One region of the Mesorhizobium sp. WSM2561 genome, then DNA from elsewhere that is predicted to be linked to it. Evidence: predicted binding sites of a transcription regulator. Region 1 holds the regulator's gene; each other region holds the start of a gene.

Evidence for each region. Region 1 encodes LexA, which represses DNA repair genes until DNA is damaged. Its sites were predicted from a motif close to TGTTCNNNNTGTGTTCNG; they were not measured.
Region 2: the regulator LexA is predicted to act here: its motif matches at 2,930-2,947, upstream of M727_RS0116905 (metallopeptidase family protein).
Region 3: the regulator LexA is predicted to act here: its motif matches at 2,937-2,954, upstream of M727_RS0112275 (helicase-related protein).

What each region holds. Positions count from the first base shown of each region.
Region 1 covers NZ_AZUX01000003.1:197,809-204,121, forward strand. Annotated here, with positions in the region: gene trpD (anthranilate phosphoribosyltransferase) at 1-732, shown strand, start outside; gene trpC (indole-3-glycerol phosphate synthase TrpC) at 737-1,588, shown strand; gene moaC (cyclic pyranopterin monophosphate synthase MoaC) at 1,655-2,152, shown strand; gene glp (gephyrin-like molybdotransferase Glp) at 2,152-3,357, shown strand; gene lexA (transcriptional repressor LexA) at 3,462-4,214, shown strand; gene M727_RS0105880 (ComEC/Rec2 family competence protein) at 4,208-6,313, opposite strand, start outside.
Region 2 covers NZ_AZUX01000018.1:64,322-70,634, forward strand. Annotated here, with positions in the region: gene M727_RS0116890 (error-prone DNA polymerase) at 1-416, opposite strand, end outside; gene M727_RS0116895 (DUF6504 family protein) at 413-1,882, opposite strand; gene M727_RS43070 (hypothetical protein) at 1,824-2,906, opposite strand; gene M727_RS0116905 (metallopeptidase family protein) at 3,080-3,502, shown strand; gene M727_RS0116910 (DUF1737 domain-containing protein) at 3,849-4,055, opposite strand; gene M727_RS0116915 (CoA ester lyase) at 4,081-4,965, opposite strand; gene M727_RS0116920 (DUF4173 domain-containing protein) at 5,524-6,313, shown strand, end outside.
Region 3 covers NZ_AZUX01000013.1:148,946-155,258, reverse strand. Annotated here, with positions in the region: gene phbB (acetoacetyl-CoA reductase) at 1-415, shown strand, start outside; gene M727_RS36305 (NAD(P)/FAD-dependent oxidoreductase) at 524-1,723, opposite strand; gene M727_RS0112280 (TetR family transcriptional regulator) at 1,682-2,440, shown strand; gene M727_RS0112275 (helicase-related protein) at 3,130-6,313, shown strand, end outside.

The DNA of each region.
Region 1 (6,313 bases):
ACCGCATCCGCGTTCGTCATCGCCGCCTGCGGCGTGCCGGTGGCCAAGCACGGCAATCGCGGACTGTCCTCGCAGACCGGCGCCGCCGACGTGCTGACCGCGCTTGGCGTCAAGCTCGACATCCCGCCGGAAACGATCGGCCGCTGCATCCACGACGCAGGCGTCGGCTTCATGTTCGCACCGGCGCATCATCCGGCGATGAAGCATGTCGGCCCGATCCGCGCCGAGCTCGGCACCCGCACAATCTTCAACCTGCTTGGCCCGCTCTCCAATCCGGCTGGTGTCGTCAGGCAGATGGTTGGCGTCTTCTTGCCGGAATGGATCATGCCGGTGGCCGAGACGTTGAAGGCACTGGGCGCCGACCACGCCTGGGTCGCCCATGGCGACGGCTATGACGAGATCACCACCACCGGCGAAACCCAGGTCGCCGAACTGGTCGGCGGCGAGATCCGCAGCTTTACGCTGACCCCGGAAGCGGTCGGGCTGAAGCGGCATACCAAGGACGAGTTGCGCGGCGGCGATGCCGCCTACAACGCCCAGGCGCTGCGCGACATGCTGGGCGGCGCTGCCGGCGCCTTTCGCGATACGGTGCTGATGAACGCCGGCGCCGGACTGGTGGTGGCGGGAAAGGCGACGACGCTTGCCGATGGCATGGCGACGGCGGCGCAAGCCATCGACAGCGGCCGGGCGCTAAAGGTGCTTGACCGGCTGGTCGAGATTTCAAACGGATAGCGCCGTGTCTGATATCCTGCGCAAGATCGAAGCCTACAAGCGCGACGAGATCGCGGCGGCGAAGGCGCGGGTGCCGCTTGCCGAAATCAAGGCACGGGCGAGGGCTACCGATGCACCGCGCGGCTTTCTCTCGGCCCTTGAAGCCAAACGCAAATCCGGCAGTTTCGCGCTGATCGCCGAGATCAAGAAGGCGAGCCCGTCCAAGGGCCTGATCCGCGCCGATTTCGATCCGCCGGCGCTGGCCCAGGCCTATGCCAAAGGTGGGGCTGCCTGCCTGTCGGTGCTGACCGATGCGCCGTCTTTCCAGGGGGCGCCTGAATTCCTCACCGATGCGCGCAGCGCCGTGACATTGCCGGCTTTGCGCAAGGATTTTCTGTTCGAGCCCTATCAGGTGTTCGAGGCCCGTGCGTGGGGCGCGGACGCCATCCTGATCATCATGGCGAGCGTCGATGACGCCGTGGCCAGGGAACTCGAAACGACGGCTTTCGAGCTCGGCATGGACGCGCTGGTCGAGGTGCATGACGAGGCCGAGACGGAACGCGCGCTGAAACTGTCGTCGCGGCTGATCGGCATCAACAACCGCAATCTCCGGACATTCGAAACCAGCATCGAGACGTCGGAGCGGCTCGCGGCGATGGTGCCGGCCGACCGGCTGCTGGTCAGCGAGAGCGGTATTTTCTCGCACCAGGACTGCCGCAGGCTGGAACGGAGCGACATTGGCACTTTCCTCGTCGGCGAGAGCCTGATGCGGCAACATGACGTGGCCACTGCGACGCATCTGCTTTTGACGGGCAAGGCGCCCGCCAATGCATCTGCCCGAAAATCGGAATCGATGTTCGGAGAGCATGATGCATAGATACAAAGCCCTAGAGCGTGCTTTGGGCGTCCAAACGGACGCACGTCGCTCCAGGGTGACCTGACGATGTCCGCCGCCCTCACCCATCTTGGCGCGGAAGGCGAAGCCAATATGGTCGATGTCGGCGACAAGGCGGAGACGACCCGCACGGCAATCGCCGAAGGTCTTGTCTCGATGCGGCCCGAAACGCTGAAAATGATTCTCGACGGCGATGCCAGGAAAGGCGACGTGCTGGGCACGGCGCGCATCGCCGGCATCATGGCGGCCAAGAGGACGCATGAGCTGATCCCGCTCTGCCATCCGCTGCTGTTGACCAAGATATCGGTAGACATCGAACCGGACGCGAAGCTGCCCGGCCTGAAGGTCACGGCGCTGGCCCGCGTCACCGGCAAGACCGGCGTCGAGATGGAAGCGCTGACCGCCGTCTCGGTCGCCTGCCTGACCATCTATGATATGGCCAAGGCGGTCGATCGCGGCATGGCGATCTCCGGCATCAGGCTGGTGGAAAAGACCGGCGGCAAATCCGGCGACTACAAGGCGGACGCCCAGGGGGCAGGCCGATAATGGCGCTGCTTGCGGTCGCCGAGGCGCTCGAGCGCCTGCTTGCGGATGCTGCGCCCTTGCAGGCTGAAAGCGTCGCCCTGATGGACGCCGCCGACCGCGTGCTGGCGGGGCCGCTCATCGCGCTCCGCACCCAGCCGCCATTCAACGCGTCAGCCATGGACGGCTATGCCGTGCGGGCCGACGATGTCGCGTCCGTGCCCGCGAGACTTTCGGTGATCGGCATGGCGCCGGCCGGACGAGGCTTTGCCGGAACAGTCGGCCCGGCGCAGGCCGTGCGCGTCTTCACCGGCGCGCCGCTTCCCGCGGGCGCCGACACCATCGTCATCCAGGAGAATGTCCGCGACCTCGGCGGCGGCATCGTCGAAGTGACCGCGCCGACGGTTGAAGGCCGCAACATCCGCCGCCTCGGGCTCGATTTCTCGCAGGGCGACGCGCTGCTGGAGAAAGGCCGCCTGCTTGATCCGGCGGCATTGTCGCTGGCGGCGTCGGCCAACCACCAGCAGGTCCGCGTGGTGAAACGGCCGCTGGTCGCCATCATCGCCACCGGCGACGAATTGCTGCCGCCGGGCAGCGACCTCGGCCCCGACCAGATCATCTCCTCCAATGCCTATGGCGTCGCCGCCGCGGCCCGCTCGGTCGGCGCCAGCGCACTCGATCTCGGCATCGCCCCCGACCGCAAGGAGGCGATCGCCGCGCTGGTGAGAAAAGCGGTCGACGCAGGCGCGGACGTCATCGTCACGCTGGGCGGCGCCTCGGTCGGCGACCACGACCTCGTCCATGACGTGCTAACCGGCGAAGGCATGGCGCTCGATTTCTGGAAAATCGCCATGCGGCCCGGCAAGCCACTGATGTTCGGGCGGCTGGGCGCCATCCGCTGCATCGGCCTGCCCGGCAATCCGGTGGCCAGCCTGGTCTGCACGCAGCTCTTTCTGAAGCCGCTGCTGGCGCGGCTCGGCGGCCGCGCCTTCCGCCAGGACATGCGTCAGGCGCGGCTCGGCGCCGCCATGCCGGCCAACGATCTCCGGCAGGACTATGTACGCGCGGTGGTGAAGGAAGAAGCCGGCACGCTTGAGGCAACGCCGTTCAGTATCCAGGATTCCTCGATGCTCAGAATGCTGGCCGACGCCAACGGACTGGTCGTGCGCGAGCCATTCGCTCCCGCAACCGCAGCGGGCGCCGCCTGCAGCGTGCTGATGCTACGCTGAACAAAACGTCAACACATTCATTAAACTTTAAATGGTTGCGGAACACAACTGGAACAGATAGTGTTTGTTCTGGGTTTGTTTTTCTGATTCTGTTGGGGGTCGCGATGCTGACACGCAAACAACATGAACTGCTGATGTTCATCCACGAGCGGCTGAAGGAAAGCGGCATTCCGCCCTCGTTCGACGAGATGAAGGAAGCGCTCGACCTCGCCTCCAAATCGGGGATCCACCGGCTGATCACGGCGCTGGAGGAACGCGGTTTCATTCGCCGCCTGCCCAACCGCGCCCGCGCGCTGGAGGTGCTGCGCCTGCCCGATTCGATCGCGCCGGGCCTCAATGCGGCGCGCAAATTCTCGCCGAGCGTCATTCAAGGCAGCCTTGGCCAGGGCGGGCTTGGACAGGGCGGCCTCGGACGCCAGATCAAGCCGGCGCCTTCGCGCATGCGTGCGGCCGGCAATGACGACGACGTCGTTGCCACCGTCTCCATACCGGTGATGGGCCGCATCGCTGCCGGTGTGCCGATCGACGCCATCCAGCACCAGACGCATTCGATCTCGGTGCCACCGGACATGATCACCGGCGGCACGCACTACGCGCTGGAGGTCAAGGGCGATTCGATGATCGAGGCCGGCATCTTCGACGGCGACACGGTCATCATCCGCAACGCCGACACCGCCCAGCCTGGCGAGATCATTGTCGCTCTGGTCGACGAGGAGGAAGCGACGCTGAAACGATTCCGCCGCAAAGGTGCCTCGATCGCACTGGAAGCCGCCAATCCGGCCTACGAGACGCGCATCTTCGGGCCGGACCGGGTCAAGGTGCAGGGCAAGCTCGTCGGACTGATCCGGCGTTACTGAACGGCAGGCTTCTTGGGTTTCTCGGCCCTGAGGTACGGCGGCAGGCCCCTCGCCTCGCGCGAAAACCGCCGCTGCTCATGCCAAGGCCTATATGGCTGTCTGACGGCAAAACGGATTTCTGCGCGCGTCGTCGCCGATAGCGGATCGAAGAAGACGGCGGCACTGCCCATGCGAGCGAGCTGCCGTTTGGTGACGACGAGAACCAGCGGGTTGCGGCAGGGTTTGTAATAGGCTGTGGCATCGTCGATGACGATCAAATCCGCAAAGGCACAGGCCGGCCGCGCGGTTTTACGGTTGTCGGCGAGCGCGATGAGCGCGCCGGACGGATGCCGGGCCAGGCACAGGCCGGCAGTGCAGGTGAAAGGCGCTCCCGGCGGCAGGTCGGCCGGATCGGCGATGTCGAACCGCACATCTCCTTTTTCGAATGTCTCCGGCTCGACGATCGTTGTTGAAACCAGCGCATGTTTCCAGTTGTCGGTGGTGAATTCGTTCGAACGCACCCGGTTGACGGCAAGTTCGCCGCCGCCGATCGGCAGCGCCACCAGATGCGCATCCTCCGAGATCAGCACGTCGGGGGTGCGCGTCTCGGAAATCGTCAGCAGGCCGGCGAGCGCAAAGGGAAGTGCCGCAAGCCGCAGCCACGTCGTCGCCATCGTGGCGATGACCAAGGCGACCGTCACCAGCAGAACCGATTGCAACGAAATCAGGCCGACTGCATCGACCGGCGAACGCTCCGAGATCCATCCCGAAATTGCAATCATCGCCGTCAGGCCCTTGCCCATCATGTAGAGGAAAGGGCCGTCGAGGCCGAAAGGCATTGCCAAGGCGCTGAGGACGGCCAGGAACATGACGATCGTGACGATCGGCATGACGGCCAGATTGGCGAACAGGCTGAGCGGCGAGACGCGCTGGAAGTGCCAGATGGCGAAGAGCGCGGTGGCGCTGCCGGCAATGATGGAGGTCATTGCGATGGTGCCTGCCCCAGCGACGAGCTTGCGCGTGACGAAAGCGGCCGGTGACCGTCGCTGTCGCGGCGCCTTGGCCTTGTCGGCACGAAAGGCGGACCAACCGGCATAGGCGCCCACGAGAGCCGCAGTCGCAGCGAAGGACATCTGGAAGCTTGCGCCGACCACCTCGTGCGGCGACACGACGATGACGGCGATGGCCGAAATCGCCAGGTTGCGCATGGTGAGTGCCGCCCGGTCGAACAGCACGGCGACAAGCATTACCGCCAGCATGATGAAGCTGCGTTCAGCCGCGACCACGATACCGGAGAAAATCAGATAGGCAGCGATGGAGACGAGTGCGGCAGCAGCCGCATATTTCTTGACCGGCCGGCGCGACGAAAAGTCGGGAAATAGCGCAAAGGCGCTGCGCAGCAATCCCATGACGGTGCCGGCGACAAGCGCCATGTGCAGGCCGGAAATGGAGATGATGTGGTAGATGCCGGTGCGCCGCATCGATTCGTTTATCTCTTCGGGGATGCCGGCACGCACGCCGACGATCAGCGCAGCGGCAATCTCCCCCTCGGCACCACCGATGCTGTCCCTGATATGGTCGGCGATGGTTTCGCGCGCCTTCTCGATCGACGAAGAAAGGCGTGCGGTTAACGGTGCATCTTCGGAGACGACGATCTTTGGACTGCCGAGGAAAAAGCCACTGGCACCGATACCGGCGAAATAGCTGTCAAAGGAAAAGTCAAAGCTGTCCGGTCTGACCGGGCCAGTCGGAGGCAGAAGCCTCACATAGCCGGTTGCCACCGAGCCTGCGGTCATCTCAGCGGGAATCTTGCGTGCCGACACCCTGACACGTTCGGGTGCATAACGCAGTGTCGGCCGGGCGGTCGACATCACGTCGATGGTCAGCCTGATCCGGCCGTTCGCCATCTGGTCGAGCCTGACGACACGGCCGGTCAGCCGGGTCTGGATTTCCGAACCGAGCATCTTCGTTCCGGCGCGCCAAGTTTCAACCTTGGCGGCGAGCACACCAAACGCGCACAGCAACGCTGCCATGAAGCACAGGTGCGTTTTGCGGCGTGAGCGCGTGACGGCCGCACACAATGCCGTGAGGACCACGACGGCAATCGGCTGGGCAAAGTC
Region 2 (6,313 bases), on a different contig from region 1:
GCCGGCGTCGACAGATCCGGCAGGATCGCCAGCGACATGCGATCGCCCCATTCGAAAAGATCGTCGCGATAGAGCAGCGGTGCGCCCTTTTCGCTGTCGTCGCGCATATTGGCCTGCGTCAGCAGGCGGCACAGATGGCCCCAGCCCTTGCGGTCCTGCGGATAGGCGAGAACGTCGGGCGTGCCATCGCAAAAAACCAGGCGGCAGCCGGGATGATAGGAAAGACCTTCCACCTTGGCCTGCTGCCAGGCGCGCACGACGCCAGCCACCGTGTTGCGGTCGGCAAGCCCGATCGACGAAAAGCCCAAAAACTTTGCCGCGACCACCAGCTCCTCCGGTTTCGAAGCGCCGCGCAGGAACGAGAAATTCGACTGGATGCCGAATTCGGCATAGGGGACGACCGCCAGCGCGTTCATGCGAAGACCCCATGCATGAACCAGCGCGGCGCCGCCTGCGAGGCGCCGTAGAGACCCTGGCGATAAAGCCAGTAACGGCGGCCGTCGCTATCCTCGATGCGGAAATAATCCCGGGTCGCTTCCTGCCCCGCTGCCTCCCGCCACCATTCCGGGGCGATGCGTTCCGGCCCTTCGGCGCGCGCCACCCGGTACAGCGCGCGCCGCCAGCGGAAGTTCATCGGCGGTCCCTCAGGCATTTCGGTGGCCGGCACCTCGATCGGCTCGGGCGAGCGGAACAGCCGGATCGGCCGTTCCGGCCGCAAGCCAGGCCTGGTGTCTTGTATCTTGTCCGGCTGCTTTGGCGCAGAGACCCTTTGCGGCGCCTCCGCATAGGGATGCGTGGCGACGGCGCGCTCGGGCAGATGACTCTCGACGGCAACCGGTTTCAAAACCGCGCTTTCGCCGAGCCGGGCGCGGATGCGGTCGGCGAAAAGGGCGATGTCGGCGCCGTCATCGCGCGTCTCGCCGGTCAGATCCGCCTGCTGCATGTCGAAGGCGGCGGCCGACAGCACCGAGAGGCGCACGAGATCGAAGCCATAGCCGGCATCGATGTCCTGTTCGAGCGCGGCAAGTCTTTCGTGAAACAATTTCTGGATCAGCAACGGCTCGCGCAACGGCCGCGAGGTGCCGACGGCGATGCGGCTGACGGCGCCGTCGACGCGGAAAAGCAGCAGCGCCAGCCTTCTTGCGCCCTCGCCGCGGCGCTCGAGGTCCGCCTTCAAAGTCGTCGCCAGCATTTTCACCAGCCGCTCTATCTCGTCGGTCAGCATGATGGGTTCTGCGAGATGGCGTTCGACCGAAAGCGGCGCCACCGGCAGGCGCGGCGACACCGCCTCGTCGAGGCGGCCGAGCGCCTGGTCGAGACGCAAAAGCAGCGATCTGCCGAAGCGGCGGGCGAGCGGCGCGCGCGGTGCTGCCATGACGGCGCCCGCCGTGCGCAGGCCGACGCTTTCCAGGCTGGCGCGGATGTCAGGCTCGATGCGCAGCGCCGCCAGCGGCAAGGGCGCGAGAAGCGCTTCCTCCTCGCCACCGGGGACGATGCGGTCACCAGAAAACCGCGCTGCCGCCCAGGCTGCACCTGGTGTGGCGGCAAGGCCGGCGCGGACATCGAAACCCTGATGGAAAAAGCGCGACAGGATGTCGTCCAGCATCGCCCGTTCGCCGCCGAAAAGATGGGTGCAGCCGGTGACGTCGAGGAACAGGCCATCGGCTGCGTCGATCGCCACCAGCGGGGTGTAGCGGTCGCACCAGTCGGCGAGGCTTTCGAGCAGGCGGCGGTCGGCCTCGGGATCGGCTTCCACGACGTCGATCGACGGATGCATGGCGCGCGCGTCGGCTATGCCCATGCCGCGCTTCAGATGAAGCGCCTCAGCCCGCTCGTCGAGGGCGGCGATGCGCCGCCCGTTCGCCTGGCGATGGCTGATCACCAGCGGCAGGTGATCCGACGGCCGCGAACGCCAGGACTGCCCCAGACGCTGGCGCAGGATCCTTTCCGCGGCGAGATGCGGAAACCACAGGGACAGGATTCGCTGCCGGTTCTTGCCGTCTTTCCCCGGCCCTTCTTTCCTCGAAACTGCGTTCATCGGGGTTCCACTCCAGTGTGAATTGTCCTGGCAAGGCGGTACGGCTCTTGCCGATGCTGACGGTGAAGGCGGGGCGGCCGATCGAGCCGGCGAGCGGCCCGGCGATCGTCTGGCGCGGTGCCGACGGCGCCGCCGACAGGACAAAGCGGACGGGTGCCGCCGTCGGCTCGGGTTCGCCGGCCTGGCGCAGCAGAAACACCGGCCGGCCGGCGCTCTGTGCCCGGGCGTGCAGCCGCCGCGTCGCGGTGAGGTCCAGCCGCTGCGGACTGCCGCGGATTTCGAGAATGACGGCGGCGAGCGCCGTCATCCGGGCGGCCTCCTCGGCGGTCCACAGCGCGTCGACGAGCCTTGGCGCCTCGGAAAACAGCAATTGCTCCGGCTCGATGCCGAAAAGGCGATGAAGCCCCCTGGCATAGGGGAAGCCGGCCTCGCGGAAGATTTCCGCGGTGCCGATCCACAGGACCGGCAGTCGCGGCTCCTGTTTGAGGATCAGGCTGACGAGCGACAGGGCGAAGCCGGCGACGGCTCCGGCATCGCGGGTCGCGGCGCCATGGATCTCGCTCAGCGCCGCCTTCGGCAGGCCGCCGCCGAGCGCGGTGTCGAGACCTTCGGCGCCGGTGCGCAGAAACGCATCGGGCGGCGCCACGGCGAGGCCGCGGCGGACGATTGTCAGATTTTTTAGCGTGATATTTTTGGGCGTGACATCAGCTGTTGGATCCCCGGGCGTGACATCAGCTGTTGGATTCCGGGGCGCATCAACGGGAGCGCCAGCCGGCGCCTGCAGGCGCTCGGGCAGCGTTCCCTCGATCTTCGCGATCTGGCGGCGCAGGGCAAAAACAGTCTCCCGCGCCACGGCGCTTGTCGCCATGACGGTCAGCTTCCACTCACAATTGTTCCTGTTATGTTCCAATAGATTCCAGAGGGCGGCCGAAGAGTCAAGCGGAGTCATGGGGAATTTATTCCTGTCAGCGAAAGGTGGCAACCCGGCCAATTGCCGAGTCCGGCGCGAAAGCCTATATGCCGGGATCAGAAGGACAAAGCATGGCCCGCATCTACAAGACCCGTACCTGGCACGACGAGCTTTCGCCGTCGATGGAGGAAATGGAGTTCCTGGCGCTAGAAGCTTACGCCCATCTGCCGGAGGAGTTTCGCAAGCTGACCGGCGAGATCGTCATCCAGATCGCCGAATTCCCGACCGACGAGATCATGGACGACCTGTCGCTGGAAACGCCTTTCGACCTGCTCGGCCTGTTCGAGGGGCGCGGCATCGCCGAGCGCTGGAATCCGCAGACCGGCGAGGGGCCGAACCGCGTCACGCTCTACCGCCGCGCCATCCTCGACTACTGGGCCGAGAACGAAGAGACGCTGGGCGATATCGTCACCCATGTGCTGATCCACGAGATCGGCCATCATTTCGGCCTGTCGGACGATGATATGGAGCGGATCGAAGAGGCAGCCGAATAGGCTGTGCTGATATTCAGGTGATGCCGGCCGGATCGAAGAGGCGGCGGAGTAAGGGCCTCACGCTTCGTCATCCTAGGCGGAGCAGTCGCGAAGCGACGTCGCGGAGACCCTGGGATCCATGCCGTTACGGTGGTGCAGTGCTCCGGCGGTGCAGAACTGAACAACTCATCATCCGGTTCCGCGTTAACAGGCAATCGGGCGGCCATCCCGATGAATCCTTCTTGTCGCATTAATCCTGATCCGCCGTGCTCTTCGGCAAAAATAACGGCATGGATCCTAGGGTCTCCGCGACGTCGCTTCGCGACTGCTACGCCCTAGGATGACGAGGGACAAGCGTGTCAGCGCCCTACCAATCGCTGAGCTTGGTGCCAGGGCCGTATTCCTGGCCCTCGACATCCTTCACCACGGCCTGGCCGCAGCGCATGGTCTTGGTCTGCTGGTCGTAGGAATAGGTCGGCGAGCCGAACAGGTGCCAGCCCTTGTTCAGCGCCGCCGTCACCTTGTGGCAGAAGCTGGAATCGTCCGGCCCGGACAGAAAGCGGTAGAGTTTCATTTTTCATTCCTGTGGTGCGTTGCAATCATGTCCCGCTGGCGCTGGCGGCCGCCTTCGCCAGCAGTTTCTCGGCCTGCGCCAGATGCAGCCGTTCGAGCATTTTTCCGTTCAGCGCGATGACTTGCCTGCGGGCATTTTCGGCAAGCGCGAAGGCCTCCTTGACCGCACGCGCCTCGGCCACCGCTTCGGCAGATGGCGCAAAGGCGCGGTTTGCGGAATCGATCTGGGCCGGGTGGATCAGCGACTTGCCGTCAAACCCCATGGCGGCTGCTTCCGTGCATTCATGGGCAAGTCCCTTCAGATCGCGAAAATCGTTGAAGACACCGTCGAGCAGGTCGAGGCCGCCGGCGCGCGCGGCGAGCACCATCTGCATCAGCCATGGTGCGAGATAGCGCCGGTCGGGCGTGGCGAGAATGCCGGTGTCCTTGACCAGGTCGTTCGTTCCGGCAACGAAACAGACCAGCCGCGAGGCCGGGTCGCGGCCAAGCTCGGCAATCGGGCCGATGTTGAGCAGCGCCTTGGGCGTTTCGATCATCGCCCACAGCTTCACCGCGTCGGGTGAAAAATTGTCGTCGAGGACGTCGCCGGCTTCCAGGACGTCGCGCGGCGTGTCGACCTTGGGCAGCAGGATGGCGTCGGGCTCGCAGCTTGCCGCCGCCAGCAAGTCCTTGGCGCCCCATTCGCTGGAGAGCGGGTTGATGCGCACGACCATCTCGCAGCGCAGGTTTGCGCGGTGAGCGAAAATATCAGCCAGTTTTTCGCGCGCAAAAACCTTGTCGGCCGGGGCGACGGCATCTTCGAGATCGATGATGACGGCATCGCAGGCCAGCGACGAGATCTTGGCCAGCGCCTTGTCGTTCGAGGCCGGGACGTAGAGCACCGAGCGGCGCGGGCGGCAGGTTTCGGTCATGCCTGATCTATGCCGCCTGGAGGCGATCGAAGCAAGCACACAAGGCAATCGCTTCGGGCAGTCATAGCTTGCATTGGATGCAAGCCAATCGTCGAAGTTGGCGCCGCCCCTCATCGCCCTGCCGGGCACTCTCCGTATAGTGACGGGGAGAAGGGAGCTGGCCGCTCGGCGCCATTCTTGCAACGCTGGTGATTGGCGAAACCGGCGATGAGAGCACCCCTCTCCCCGTCACTATACGGGAGAGGATGCCGGCAGGCAGGTGAGGGGCAGCGCAAGCGCCCGGAAGGGGTGACGGGGCGGATTCAAACCTGAAGCGATTGCCCTGCACAAAAACTGCACGAGATTGCGGAAAATCTCCTCGGACCGGCCTCGCTGCCTGCATTTCGGCCGGCGATAGAGGCGGCATGCAAGAGCGAGAAAAGCCCCGTTGGTCCCTGCCCCTCCGCAATGACGGTTGCTGGCTCGTCGATCCACCGCGACCGCGTTCGGCGGCCCTCCTCCCCTTCATCCGCAAATCTCCGCCCCCGGCCGGATCAAAGCCGCTGAGAAAGCCCGATCATGACATCATTGCCTACCGCCGCGCCGGGCACTTGCGCGCGCTTCGGCGTTGCCGTCCTGCTTGCCGCGCTGGCCGATTTCTTCTTCTATGGGCAGCCGGTCGGCATCACGCTTTTCCTGTTCGGCATGACGCTGGCCGCCGCGGCCGCGGCGCTCCAGCCGTCGGCGCGCAGCGCCGGCCGGGCCTGGTTCAAACCCACTGCCCTGCTTGCCGGGCTGCTGCCGCTTATCGAAAATGTCAGTGCGCTGTCTGTCGCGATTGGGCTGGTGGCGATGGCCGTCTTTGCGCTTTCGCTGGTCGGGCGGCTGCGGCGCGGGTTTGCCCGCATTGCCGGCCAGGTCGCGCTGTTCCTGCTCGCAGCGCCGGTTCGGTTCGTCCACGATTTCGTCCGCCGGCGCAAGGCGGCGCGGCGGCTTGGCCGGCGGCGCATCGGCTTCGCGGCGATCGCCGTCTGGATCATGCCGCTGACCCTGGGCGCAGTGTTTCTGGCGCTGTTCGGCGCCGCCAATCCGGTTATCGAATACTGGCTGTCGCTGATCGATCTCCACGCACTGCTCGACCTCATCCAGCTGCCGCGGCTGGCCTTCTGGCTGGTCGTGCTTGCCGGCGTCTGGGCTTTTCTGCGCCCGCGCCTGCCGCGCTTCTTGCACCGCATTGCGCATCGGGTGACACCTGTGCCTGTCAGCGGGGTGACGACGACGACAAAACCCGCCAACGCGGTCGAGGACATCATCTTCGGCAAGGCCGCCATCCTTCGCGCGCTGGTGGTCTTCAACATCCTGTTCGCGA
Region 3 (6,313 bases), on a different contig from region 1:
CACCAATCTTTCCGGCGCATTCAACATGACGCACCCGCTGTGGGTCGGCATGCGCGACCGCAAGTTCGGCCGCGTCATCACCATCTCCTCGATCAATGGCCAGAAGGGCCAGACCGGCCAGGTCAATTATTCGGCGTCGAAGGCCGGCGATATCGGCTTCACCAAGGCGCTCGCCCAAGAAGGGGCGCGGGTCGGCATCACCGTCAATGTCATCTGCCCCGGCTACATCGCCACCGAAATGGTCAAGGCGATGGACGAGAAGGTGCTCAATGAGCGCGTCATCCCGCAGATCCCGGTCGGCCGCCTCGGCGAGCCGGAAGAGATCGCACGCTGCGTCGTCTTCCTGGCTTCCGACGATGCCGGTTTCATCACCGGCTCGACCATATCAGCCAATGGCGGCCAGTATATCACCTGAGGCGTCATGTCACCTGAGGCGTCGGCCTGTTGCCGGTGACTGTTGCACGGGTCGATCTAACCGCCCACACGGCCGAGTTCGAGGCCGGGATCCGGATTACTCCGGCTGTCAGGCGACACGCTTCAGCCCTGGTTCGGCTGCCGGCTTGGTCTGGGCGACTGGACCCGGCTGGCGCGAAGGTGCCGGCAGGCGGGCAAGCGACGCCCGGCTGAGGCCCGACAGTTTCAAGGCGATGCGACGCTTCAGAAATGGAGTGAGATTCAGCGCCGAAAGCACGAGATTGCGGACGAACCGCTTCACCGAATTGCGGGAAAGCGCCATCTCCGTCATCATGCCCGCCAGTTCAAGCACCTCCTGGGCCGCCGGGCGGCGCAGCGTTTCGTAGAGGTCGAGCGCGGTTTCCGGGCGCACGCCGTTCACCACGTCGCCAAGCAACTGGCCAAGCACGACCGCGTCGATGATGCCGGTGTTCATGCCTTGCCCTCCCGCCGGGCTGTGCACGTGCGCGGCATCGCCGATAAGGAACAGCCGGTCCTTGCGGTACGAGCGGACCAGGCGGTGATGCACGCGAAAACGCGAGCTCCACGCCAGGTCGAGCACCCGGGTTCTTTTCTTGGTCGGACCACGGCTGTCGAGCAGCGCCTGGATGTCGGTGACCGCGGGGTTTTCCGGTGCGTCATCCATTGTCGCGACGACCCGGTACGAACCGTCCGGGAGCGGCGCCACCACCACCAGCCCGGCCGGTGCAAAGAACAGCGACACTTCCGTCGGCCCAACCGGCCAGTCGAGACGAACATCGGCGAGTACGAACGAAGCGTCATAGGCCGCGCCGTCGAACTCGATGCCGGTCGACCTGCGCACCAGGCTGTGCATGCCGTCGGCACCAACGACGTAGCGTGCCGATATCAGTTTCTCGCGGCCGTTCTCGATCACCGTCACGTGTGCGCCGTCAGCGTCCTGAACGACTGCCTTGGCCTCGACCGAGCGATGAATCACGCCGCCCAGGGCTGCGATCCGTTCGGCGAACACCTGCTCGGTCAGGTTTTGAGGCAGCATCATCAGATAGGGATGCCTCGAAGGAAGCTTGCTGAAATCGAGCTTGAGCAGCCCCCGGTTGCGGTCGCGGATGGTGAAATTCTGCAGCTTCAGGGCAAGTTCGCTCAGCCGCTGCGCGACGCCGAGAGGCTCCAGCGTTTCCAACGTCTGCGCGTGGATGACGCCAGCCCGCGAGGTCTGGAGGCCCTGCGCCAGTCTATCGATCAGGACATGATCGACACCGGCCTGGTGCAGCACGATGGACAGCGCCATGCCGGTCGGACCGGCGCCAACGATCAGGACTTCGGTGGTTTCGGGCAACATTTCTCTCTCCATTTATCAACGATCGTTGACTTTATAGTCGAAGCCATTGCATTTGTCAACGGCTGTTGGCATAAGCATTTCATGACCGAGAATCAGCCGAAAAAACCCGGCAAGTCGGACCGCACGCGCGCCAAAATCCTGGAGGCCGCGAAGCTCCTGTTCGCCGAGCACGGCTATGAGGGCGCCTCGATCCGTGACGTCGCGGCGCATGCCTCGATCGATCCGGCCATGGTGATCCGCTATTTCCGCAGCAAGGACGAGCTGTTCGCCAGGGCGGCGGTCGTCGACCTGCAATTGCCGGCACTGCGGGTGATCGACCGAAACGCCATCGGCGAAACGCTGATCAGGCGTTTTCTTGAAGTCTGGGAGGGCCCGGCCAGCGGCCCTGGCATGGCAATTCTGCTGCGTTCGGCGACGTCGAACGAATTCGCCGCGGAAAAATTGCGCGACGTATTTGGCAACCAGGTGAGGCCGGTGATTGCGGCGGTCGCTGACCCCGCCGATGCGGGTCGACGGGCCGGGCTCGTTTCGAGCCAGTTGCTGGGTCTGGCGATGTGCCGATACCTGCTGCGGCTTCCGCCCGTCGTCGCCCTGTCGCACGACGAAATTATCCAGGACGTCGGCCCTACTTTGCAGCGCTATGCCGTGGGAGAAGATGCGCCTTGAATAAGCCGGGCTGGCAGTCTGGTCCTCGTGCAGCGACTGCGCCGACCGATGGACGTGACGCCGATTTGTGCCGAAGCGGCACGCAAAAATTAGCGGCGGCCGTGCAGCCTGTGCAAAACCCTGTTCACGGCGTGTGGATACTCGGTGGAAAACCTGTTCACGACACAACATATTGGGGTGAACAAACCGGGAAACATGCGCCAGCGCCGATTCGTAGCCGTTTCGTTCCGGCTTTGAGCGCACCGTTAACGACAAAGGCTGAAAACATCCCCAAATCGTTAAGGCGCGTTAGGAAAGAATTAATAATTTCAGAATGTTGGATGACGCCCGCCGACCTGCGTCGATCGTTCAGCCGCAAAGGTTAACGGCGACGTCAGCCCTGCATGAAACGGGCCAGTTCGGCGATTCAGCATGTGGTGAGACTCGTCGGCGAAAAATCCAGATGTAGCCGTGAACAAAACCTGAATCTGCGCGAGTCAGCGATTCGTAGCCGATTCGTTCCAGACTCGTTCCAACTGTTAAATCGAAACGGCGAAACGGATTGTCGACGCCGACGGAAGGCTTCGAGGTGCCATCGGAATATTCTGCTTTCGCTTCGCGCCCGAAATCCCTATGTGTCGGCTGTCACCCGCGCCACCACGGGGCGCGCTCCCGACAACGCGAGGCAGAGAGCCTTAATTTCCAGGTCGATGAACATCCAGCCGAAACACACTGAGCCACTGATCCTGTCAGGCCGCGACGTGACCGCTGTGCTCGGGCCGACCAACACCGGCAAGACCCATCTCGCCATCGAGCGCATGGTGGCGCATGAAAGCGGCATTATCGGCCTGCCGCTCAGGCTGCTCGCCCGCGAGGTCTATTCACGCGTCTGCGAGAAGGTCGGCGCTCACAAGGTGGCGCTCATCACCGGTGAGGAGAAGATCCAGCCCGACGGCGCCAGATATTCGGTCTGCACCGTGGAAGCCATGCCGCGCGAGACCGACGCCGCCTTCGTCGCCGTCGACGAGGTCCAGCTGGCCGGCGATCTCGAGCGCGGCCACATCTTCACCGACCGCATCCTGCATCTGCGCGGCCGCCAGGAGACGCTGCTGCTCGGCGCAGCGACCATGCACGGCATCCTCCAGCGTCTGCTGAAGGGGGTGTCGGTGGTGACGCGGCCGCGGCTGTCGCATCTCGCCTATGCCGGCTCGAAGAAGCTGACCCGCCTGCCGCGACGTACGGCGATCGTCGCCTTCTCCGCCGACGAGGTCTATGCCATCGCCGAACTGATCCGCCGCCAGCAGGGCGGTGCGGCAGTCGTGCTTGGCGCGCTATCGCCGCGCACCCGCAACGCGCAGGTGGAGCTGTTCCAGTCGGGTGATGTCGATTATCTGATTGCCACCGATGCGATCGGCATGGGCCTCAACCTCGATCTCGATCATGTCGCCTTCGCCCAGAACCGCAAGTTCGACGGCTACCAGTATCGCAACCTGACGGCGGCCGAGCTCGGCCAGATCGCCGGCCGCGCCGGCCGGCACTTGCGCGACGGAACTTTTGGCGTCACCGGCCAGGTCGATCCACTGGACGAGGAACTGGTCAAGAAGATCGAAGCGCATGATTTCGACCCCGTGAAGGTGCTGCAATGGCGCACCGCGCGTTTCGATTTCGCCAACCTCGACGCTCTGAAGCGCTCGATCGAGACCAACGCGCCGGTTGAAGGCCTGACGCGCGCGCTGCCGGCGGTCGATGCGCAGGCGCTCGAACATCTGTCCCGCGACGAGGACATCCGGGCGCTTGCCACCGACGCCAGGCGCGTGGCGCTGTTGTGGGAGGCCTGCGCCCTTCCCGATTACAGGAAGATCGCCCCGGCTCAGCATGCCGACCTGATCGCCTCGATCTACATGGACCTTGCCAGGCATGGCCATGTCGACGAGAATTACATGGCCGAGCAGGTGCGCCGCGCCGACACCACCGAGGGCGACATCGACACGCTGTCGCACCGGATCGCCCAGATCCGCACTTGGACTTTCGTTTCCAACCGGCCCGGCTGGCTGGCCGATCAGGCACACTGGCAGGAAAAGACGCGCGAAATCGAAGACAGATTGTCGGATGCGCTGCATGAGCGGTTGACGAAACGCTTCGTAGACCGCAGGACTTCCGTCCTCATGCGGCGCCTTAGAGAAAATACCATGCCTGAAGCCGAAATCAGCCCAACCGGAACCGTCCTCGTCGAAGGCCACCATGTCGGCGAGTTGCAGGGGTTCCGCTTCACCGCCGACCAGAGCGCCGGCGGCGAGGACGCCAAGGCGGTGCGCACAGCGGCCCAGAAGGCGCTTGCAGCCGAATTCGAGGCGCGGGCCGAACGCTTCGGCGCCTCGGCCAATGGCGACATCGCGCTCGGCTCCGACGGCACGCTGCGCTGGATCGGCGCGCCGATCGGCACGCTGATCGCAGGCGACGAGCCGTTGAAGCCACGCCTGGTGCTGCTGGCCGACGAGCAGCTCACCGGTCCCGCCCGCGACAAGGTCGCGGCGCGCGCCGAGCGCTTCGTCAATTTCCAGATCGAGTCGCTGCTGAAGCCGCTGGTCGACCTCAAGAACGCCGAGCAGATCACCGGCATCGGCCGCGGCATCGCCTTCCAGCTCGTCGAGAATTTCGGCCTCATCAACCGCCGCGACATCGCCGAGGAGATGAAGTCGCTCGACCAGGAAGGCCGCGCCGCCCTGCGCCGGCTCGGCGTGCGCTTCGGCGCCTACCATGTCTTCGTGCCCGCGCTGATCAAGCCGGCCCCGGCCGGACTGGTGACGCTGTTGTGGGCGCTGCAGAACGACGGCAAGGACAAGCCTGGCTTTGGCGACGTGGTTCACGCGCTGGCCTCCGGCCGCACCTCGGTGGTCATCGATCCCACCTTCGACAAGACCTTCTACAAGCTGGCCGGCTACCGCAATCTCGGCCGTCGTGCGGTGCGCGTCGACATCCTCGAACGGCTGGCCGACCTGATCCGGCCCGCAACCAACTGGAAGCCGGGCCTTGGCCAGCGCCCCGACGGCGCCTATGACGGTCAGTCCTTCATGGTGACGCCGCCGATGATGTCGATTCTCGGCGCCACGGCCGACGACATGGAAGAGATTCTGAAAGGCCTCGGCTACCGGGCCGAGCCGAAGCCGGCTGTCGAGGTGAAGGCACGGCTCGAGGCACAGGACAATGCCGCGCGCGAAGCCGCCGCGGCCAAGCAGGCGGCGGAGGCACAAGCCGAGCAGGCCAAGGCAGCGGAAACCGCGATTGCCGACGCAGCCGCCGAGGCGCCGGCCGACAGTGCAGAGCCGGATGCAGTGGCAGAAGCCACGGCGGAGGCTCTCGCGGAACCCGCTGCCGAAGCGGAACCTGTCGCAGAAGCTCAGCTGCAAAGTCCGCCTGAGGTCACGGTAGAGGGACTGCCTGCAGCTGAAGCCGCAGCTCGAGAGGCAGCACCCGAAACCGCCGTGCTTGAGGTCGCACCGGCGGAGCCGGCTTCCGAAGCCTCGCCCGCAACGGCAGCAGTCTCGGCCGAACCTGCCGCGGCGGCGGAAGCCGCCACCGGCGAGGCTGCTCCAGAGGCCGAGAAAGAGGCAGAGGAACCAAAACCCATCCTGTTGTGGCGGCAGGGCCGCTTCGACCAGCGCCCACGCCACCGCCACCACGACAACCGGCCCCGTGACAGGGACAATCGCCCGCGCAGCCCACAAGCCGCGCGCGATGGCCGCAGCAACGCGCCGGCAGAGGCCGGGCAGCAGGCCGGCGCACCGGGCGGCCGGCCCGCCCGTGAAGGACGCCGCGACGGCGACGGCGCCGGCAAGCCGCGCTTCGACCGCAGCAAGTTCAAGCCCAAGCCCCAGGGCGAGCCAGGCGAACGGC